2 linked regions of the Aquabacterium sp. OR-4 genome follow. The protein of the gene in region 1 interacts with the protein of each later gene in a pairwise test. Links are inferred from orthologs where the notes say so. Each region holds a gene or a part of one and is shown on either strand. Other genes may lie near its edges.

The links.
Region 2: the proteins of N4G63_RS06150 (region 1) and hypB interact in binary tests that used the Escherichia coli proteins (3 or more experiments, as listed by UniProt). The link is inferred for Aquabacterium sp. OR-4 from one-to-one orthologs.

Annotation. Positions count from the first base shown.
Region 1 is NZ_JAOCQD020000001.1:1,442,502-1,445,580, forward strand. What follows is about bases 311-3,079. They hold N4G63_RS06150 (FKBP-type peptidyl-prolyl cis-trans isomerase), read left to right. Parts: upstream 311-1,318; coding sequence 1,319-1,840; downstream 1,841-3,079. Other genes in these bases: N4G63_RS06145 (JmjC domain-containing protein), read right to left, coding at 311-1,263; dut (dUTP diphosphatase), read right to left, coding at 2,063-2,512; N4G63_RS06160 (patatin-like phospholipase domain-containing protein), read right to left, coding at 2,539-3,006; coaBC (bifunctional phosphopantothenoylcysteine decarboxylase/phosphopantothenate--cysteine ligase CoaBC), read right to left, coding at 3,009-3,079. In the rest of the region: N4G63_RS06140 (hypothetical protein), read right to left, coding at 1-36; more of N4G63_RS06145, read right to left, coding at 115-310. UniProt on the Escherichia coli protein: Folding helper with both chaperone and peptidyl-prolyl cis-trans isomerase (PPIase) activities. Chaperone activity prevents aggregation of unfolded or partially folded proteins and promotes their correct folding.
Region 2 is NZ_JAOCQD020000001.1:63,468-66,652, reverse strand. What follows is about bases 295-3,169. They hold hypB (hydrogenase nickel incorporation protein HypB), read left to right. Parts: upstream 295-1,141; coding sequence 1,142-2,197; downstream 2,198-3,169. Other genes in these bases: N4G63_RS00250 (Kae1-like domain-containing protein), read left to right, coding at 2,242-3,169; N4G63_RS00260 (hydrogenase maturation nickel metallochaperone HypA/HybF), read left to right, coding at 746-1,138; N4G63_RS00265 (hypothetical protein), read left to right, coding at 295-753. Outside these bases: more of N4G63_RS00265, read left to right, coding at 1-294; more of N4G63_RS00250, read left to right, coding at 3,170-3,185. UniProt on the Escherichia coli protein: Involved in the maturation of [NiFe] hydrogenases. Required for nickel insertion into the metal center of the hydrogenase. Exhibits a low intrinsic GTPase activity, which is essential for nickel insertion.

The sequences.
Region 1 (3,079 bases):
CCACGCTGCGCGCCCGGTCAGCACGGTATCGGCCAAGGGCGCCGCCAGTGGATCGCCCGGCGGGCCGGATGGTGGCTCTGGGGGATTCATGGCTACGGTATGTCAGCCGATGAATCAACCAGCCAGCTGCTGATGCAGCCAGCCGGCCTCGGCCCAGTCGTCGAGCAGGCCGCGCGCGCCCTCGCCCAGCCGCGCCACCTCGGCCGGTGCCAGCTCACGGGCATCGGCCAGCTGGCGCATCAGCCTGGCGTCGCGGCCGCTGGCTTCAAAGGCTTCGCCATTGATGAACACGTGGTGCTCGTCGTAGGCCATGCGCGTGCGGCGATCCAGGCGCACGCCGGCGCCCTCGCCCACCGCCACGCCAGCCTCGAACCAGACCTGCGGCTTGGGGTCGGTCACGGCGGCACCCAGCACCCGGTCAAGGGCCTGCGGGTCGGCCAGCGCACGCTCGAGCGAGGCGATCGCAAACTCGCGCAGCGTAGTGGGCAGGCGCCCGGGCGTGGTGGTGGCGCCATGGCCGGGATCGCGGTAGATGGCCTCGCGCACGCCCGGCGGTGGCGGCTCGAGGTCATCGGCCAGGCGTTGCAGCAGGTCTTGCGCCAGCGTGGTGGCGGTGGCGGCGCGAAAGCCCACCGAGCAGGTCATGCACTCGCCTTCGGCCACGCCATCGTGACCCCACAGCGGCGGCAGGTAGAGCATGTCACCGGGCTCGAGCACATGTTCTTCGGTGGGCTCGAAGTTGGCCAGGATGCGCACCGGCAAGCCGGGCACCAGGCTGCGGTCCTTCACCGGGCCGAAGCGCCAGCGCCGGCGGCCGTGCACCTGCAGCAGGAACACGTCGTACGAATCGAGGTGCGCGCCGACGCCGCCGCCATCGCTGGCGTAGGAGATCATCAGGTCATCGAGCCGCGCGTCGGGCACGAAGCGAAACGGCGCCAGCATGCGGTGCGCCGCGTCCAGGTGCAGATCCAGGCCCTGCAGCAGCAGGGTCCAGCCCGGCTTGCCGACGGGCGGGATCTGGCGCCGCGTGAACGGGCCGTGCCGCAACTGCCAGCCCGGCTTGCCGCGCGCATCCAGCTGCGTCAGCAGGCGGCTTTCAACGCCCTCCTGCCCGGCCAGATCAAACAGCGCCGAGCGGCTCAACGGCGGCTGCACGCCGGGCCAGGCCTGGCGCACCAGCAGCGGTTTCTTTTGCCAATGGCGGCGCATGAAGCGCTCGGGCGACAGGCCGCCCAGCAGCGCCGTGGGTTGGTTCACATCCATGGCGCGGCATTGTCACCGCGGCCGGGCGTCATGCGGCTTGTGCGATCATGCCTGGATGTTGATCCAAGCCCCTTGTGTGGTGAGCCTGACATGGACCCTGGCCGATGCCCAGGGACAGGCCATCGATGAATTGCTCGAACCGATGGAGTTCTTCTACGGCGGCGACGACCTGCTGCCCAAGCTGGAAGAAACCCTGGCCGGCCAGGAAGCCGGTTTCGAGACCGACCTGCACCTCGAGCCCGAACACGCCTTCGGCGACTATGACGCGCAGCTGGTGTGTTTTGAAGACCGCGCGGTGTTTCCCGAGGGCGTGGAAGAAGGAATGCAGTTCGATGGCCTGCCCGAAGGCGCCGCCACCGTGGGCATGCCGCCCGAGCTGATCTACACCGTGACCGAGATCTACACCTCGCATGTGGTGCTGGATGGCAACCACCCGCTGGCTGGCGTGTCGCTGAACCTGCACGTCAAGGTGCTTGCCGTGCGCGAAGCCACCGATGCCGAAGCCGAAGCCGGCTCGGTGGCAGAGAGCTTGCTGAGCGTGGTGCCCACGGCGCAGACGCCGCCCCATCTGCATTAGTCATGGCGCACCCGGCCCTGCGGGTACGCAGGGCCACCCGCCGGGCGGGTGCGGGCCGGCTTGGGAGCGGCCCGGCGCTCGGCCCGCTGGCATGGCGCACCCGCCCCTGCGGGTACGCAGGGCCACCCGCCGGGCGGGTGCGGACCGGCTTGGGAGCTGCCCGGCGCTCGGCCCGCTGGCATGGCGCACCAGGCCCTGCGGGTACGCAGGGTCACCCCCGGTTCAGGCCCTGCCGGTCGAGCCGAAGCCGCCTTCGCCACGCTGCGAGGCGGTGAAGTCATCCACCCGCCTGAACGTGGCCTGCACCACCGGAACGATCACCAGCTGCGCGAGGCGCGCCATCGGTTCGAGCGTGAAGGCCGCGTTGCCGCGGTTCCAGCAGCTCACCATCAGCGGGCCCTGGTAGTCGCTGTCGATCAGGCCCACCAGATTGCCCAGCACGATGCCGTTCTTGTGGCCCAGGCCCGAGCGCGGCAGGATCATGGCCGCCAGACCGGGATCGCCAATGTGGATGGCGATGCCAGTGGGAATCAGCTCGCACTGGCCCGGGGCCAGGCTGAGCGGCGCGGCGATGCAGGCGCGCAGATCGAGGCCGGCGCTGCCCGGCGTGGCGTAGGCGGGCAGGTGCTCGGCCATGCGGGGGTCGAGGATCTTGAGATCGATGCAGTTCATCATGGGTCAGTCGAGGTGGGGACTTGTCAGCTGAGCGTCACGCAGCCCCGTGACAGCAAGGCCGCGGCATCGCTGCGGCCCAGCTCCCAAGCGGCCTTCACGGGCGTGCCCCGGCGGCAATCCCAGGTTGAAACAGGCACGGGCTGGCTGGGCTGCCAGCAGGTTCGGCCAAGCTCACGAAACAGCGGCGGTCGCCCGGGGTCATGACGCGTCGGCATCACCAGAGCCTGGGTCGCTGGCTGGCGCGCGGCATCGGGCACGGGCACGGGCGCGTTGTCGGTGTCGCCACCATCCATGGCCATTGGCCTGACCGCCGCCGCGCAGGCAAAAACGGCGGCGCCAATGGCGGCGCCGGCACGGGTACCGCTCAGGCCCTGCGGCAAGCGTGCGCCGAACCTCGCTAAATCGTCCAGGGCGCCGGCCTGCCACCCGCAGCGGTTGCCACCGCCCGCCAGGGCCAGCCAGTCCAGGCCCGGCCAGTGCAGTGCATTCACACTCACGGGCTCCCCGGTGCGCACCCGAGCCGATGGGCGATCTCGTGCACCAGCGCGCGGGCCAGGCTCAGCT
Region 2 (3,185 bases), 1.4 Mb from region 1 along the record:
GCCTGGGCCGACGATCCGCTGGCCTGGCCGGCGCGCTGGGCGCAGCGCCAGCACACGCCACTGGCCCGCCTGCTGGCTGCGCAGCAGGCCGCCACCCAGGCCCTGGCCACCCCGCCGCGGCCCTGGCAGCCGCTGGCCGCGGCCGAAGGCGCCGCGGCCGCGGTGGGCGCGGCGCTGGCCGGCTGGCCGGCCGCGGGCGGCCCTGCTGCGGCGGGCGCGTCTGCCGAGGCTGGCGCATCTGGCGCGGTGGACGCCGCGGGCGCCGACCCCGGCGCCGAGGCCCTGCCCGACACCGGCCCCTGGAGCCGCCACCACGACAGGCTGGCGCCGGCGGCCCACAATGCCTGGATGCGCCTGGTGAGCCGACTCGTCGACCTGCTGCAACTGGCCAGCCCGGCCGGCGCGCCGCATGCGCCCGGCGGGGCCGACTGGCTGGCCGCCGGTGCCGCATCGCCGGCGCCCGGCGAGGGCCTGGCCTGGGTGGAGACGGCGCGCGGCCTGCTGGCCTACCGCGTGGCCCTGGCCGCCGACGACGGCAGCCCGGCCGGCCCGCGCCTGCAGGCCTTGCAGGTGCTGGCGCCCACCGACTGGAACTTCCATCCGCAGGGCGTGCTGGCCCGGGCGCTGCAGGCCCAGGCGGCGGGCGACGCGCCGGCCGCCACGCGCCTGGCCGTGGCCTTCGACCCCTGCGTGGCCTTCACCGTGGCCGCCGCCGCGCTGCCCGCCCACCCGCACGAGGCCCAGCATGCATGAGATGAGCCTGGCCGGCGGTGTGCTGAAGGTGGTGGAAGACGCCGCCGCGCGCGAGCACTTCGCGCGCGTCAAGCGGCTCACGCTGGCGGCGGGCGCGCTGTCGGGCGTGGAGGTGCGGGCGCTGCGTTTTGCGCTCGACGCCATCGCCCCGGGCACCTGCCTGGACGGCGCCGAGATCGAGATCCTCGAGCCGCCGGCCCAGGCCTGGTGCCTGCCCTGCGCGGCCAGCGTGCCCATCCGCTCGCGCCTGGACGCCTGCCCGCACTGCGGCAGCCACCAGATCCAGCCCACCAGCGGCACCGATCTCACGGTGCACGAGCTGATCGTGCACGACGAGCCACTTTCCACCGCAGCCCCAGCGCGGCTGCCACAGCAGGAGACCTGAAGCATGTGTGTCGTTTGCGGATGCGCCGCCACCGGCCAGGCCGGCCATGATCACGATCACGATCACGATCACGGTCATGGTCATGGTCACAGCCATGACCACCCCGCCGGCCACGCGGCCGCCCCGGCCCACGGCCCGGCGGTGGCCGCCAACGGCGATCTGCACTACGGCGCCGGCCAGGCCCGGGTGTCGGTGCCGGGCATGAGCCAGACCCGCGCGATCCAGCTCGAGACCCATGTGCTGGGCGAGAACAACCGCCTGGCGGCGCTCAACCGCGCGCACTTCGCCGGCCATGGCATCGCGGCCTACAACCTGGTGTCCAGCCCCGGCTCGGGCAAGACCACGCTGCTGTGCGCCACCATCCAGGCGCTGCAGCAGCGCGCACCGCAGCTGCCGGTGGCGGTGATCGAGGGCGACCAGCAGACCAGCCACGATGCCGACCGCATCCGCGCCACCGGCGCGCCGGCGATCCAGGTCAACACCGGCAAGGGCTGCCACCTCGACGCGCAGATGGTGGCCGAAGCCTTCGGGCGGCTGCCGCTGCATGACCACGCGCACGGTCACGCACACGGGCGCGCCCATGAACATGCGCACGACCACGGCCACGGCCACGCGCCGGCCATCCTGTTCATCGAGAACGTCGGCAACCTGGTGTGCCCCGCGATGTGGGATCTGGGCGAGCGCGCCAAGGTGGCCATCCTGTCGGTCACCGAGGGCGAGGACAAGCCGCTCAAGTACCCCGACATGTTTGCCGCCGCGCGCCTGATGGTGCTCAACAAGGTGGATCTGCTGCCGCACCTGGATTTCGATGTGGCGCGCTGCATCGCGTATGCCCGCCGCGTGAACCCCGGCATCGAGGTGCTGCTGGTCTCTGCCACGAGCGGTGCCGGCATGGACGCCTGGCTCGACTGGCTGCTCGACGCCGACGGCAGCGCCCCGTCCGCTGCACCGCCGACCGATGCCGACACCAAGGCCGGCACCGAGGCCGCACTGCGCCAGCGCATCGCCGAGCTGGAAGCCCGGCTGGCCACGCTGGACGCTGCGGGCAGCGCGCGCTGAAGCGCGCGCCCCTGCCGCCACCTCGCCGCCGCAACGCCGCCACCATGACCGCGCCGCTCACCCAGACCACGCTGCCCGCGCCCACCCCGGCACGGGTGCTGGCCTGCGGCGCCTTTCTCAAGAACACCGCCTGCCTGATCGAGCCCGACGGCAACGGCGGCACGCGGGTGTGGTGGTCGCCGCTGCACGACGACCTGGGCACGCCCGCGGCCTGTGCGGCGCTGCAGGCCTCGGTGGCCGCGCTGGTGGCGGCCGCCGGTGGCCCCATCGCCGCCGTGGCCCACGACCTGCACCCCGATTTCCACAGCACCCAGGTGGCGGCCGCCTGGGCCCAGCGCCTGGGCGTGCCGGCGCTGGCGGTGCAGCACCACCATGCCCACATCGCCGTGGTGCAGGCCGAGCTGGGCCTGGGCGATCACACGCCGCTGATCGGCCTGGCCCTCGATGGCGTGGGCCATGGCAGCGATGGCACGGCCTGGGGCGGTGAGCTGCTGCGCGTGCAGCACGGCCGCATGTGGCGCCTGGCCCACCTGCCGCTGCTGCCGCTGCCCGGCGGTGATGCCGCGGCGCGCGAGCCCTGGCGCCTGGCCGCCGCGGTGTGGCACCGCGCCGGCCGCGCGGCCGAGATCGTGCCGCGCCTGGGCGCCGCGGTGGGCGAGGCCGCCGCCCGCGGCGTGGCCCAGCTGCTGGCGCGTGACCTGCGCTGCCCGCGCAGCAGCGGTGCCGGCCGCTGGTTCGACGCCGCGGCCGGCGTGCTGGGCCTGAGCCTGCACCAGGCCCACGAGGCCGAGGCCGCCATCGCGCTGGAGCAGGCCGCCACGGCCTGGCTGCAGGGGCATGCCGACCCGGTGCTGCCGGCGCCTTCGCTCGACCTGTGGCCGCTGCTGATCGCGCTGCTCGACGAGGCCGACGCCGGCCGCGGCGCCGCGCGCTTTCACCTGGCCCTGGCCGAGGGCCTGGTGCAGGCCGCGGCCCAGGCTGCCGCCCA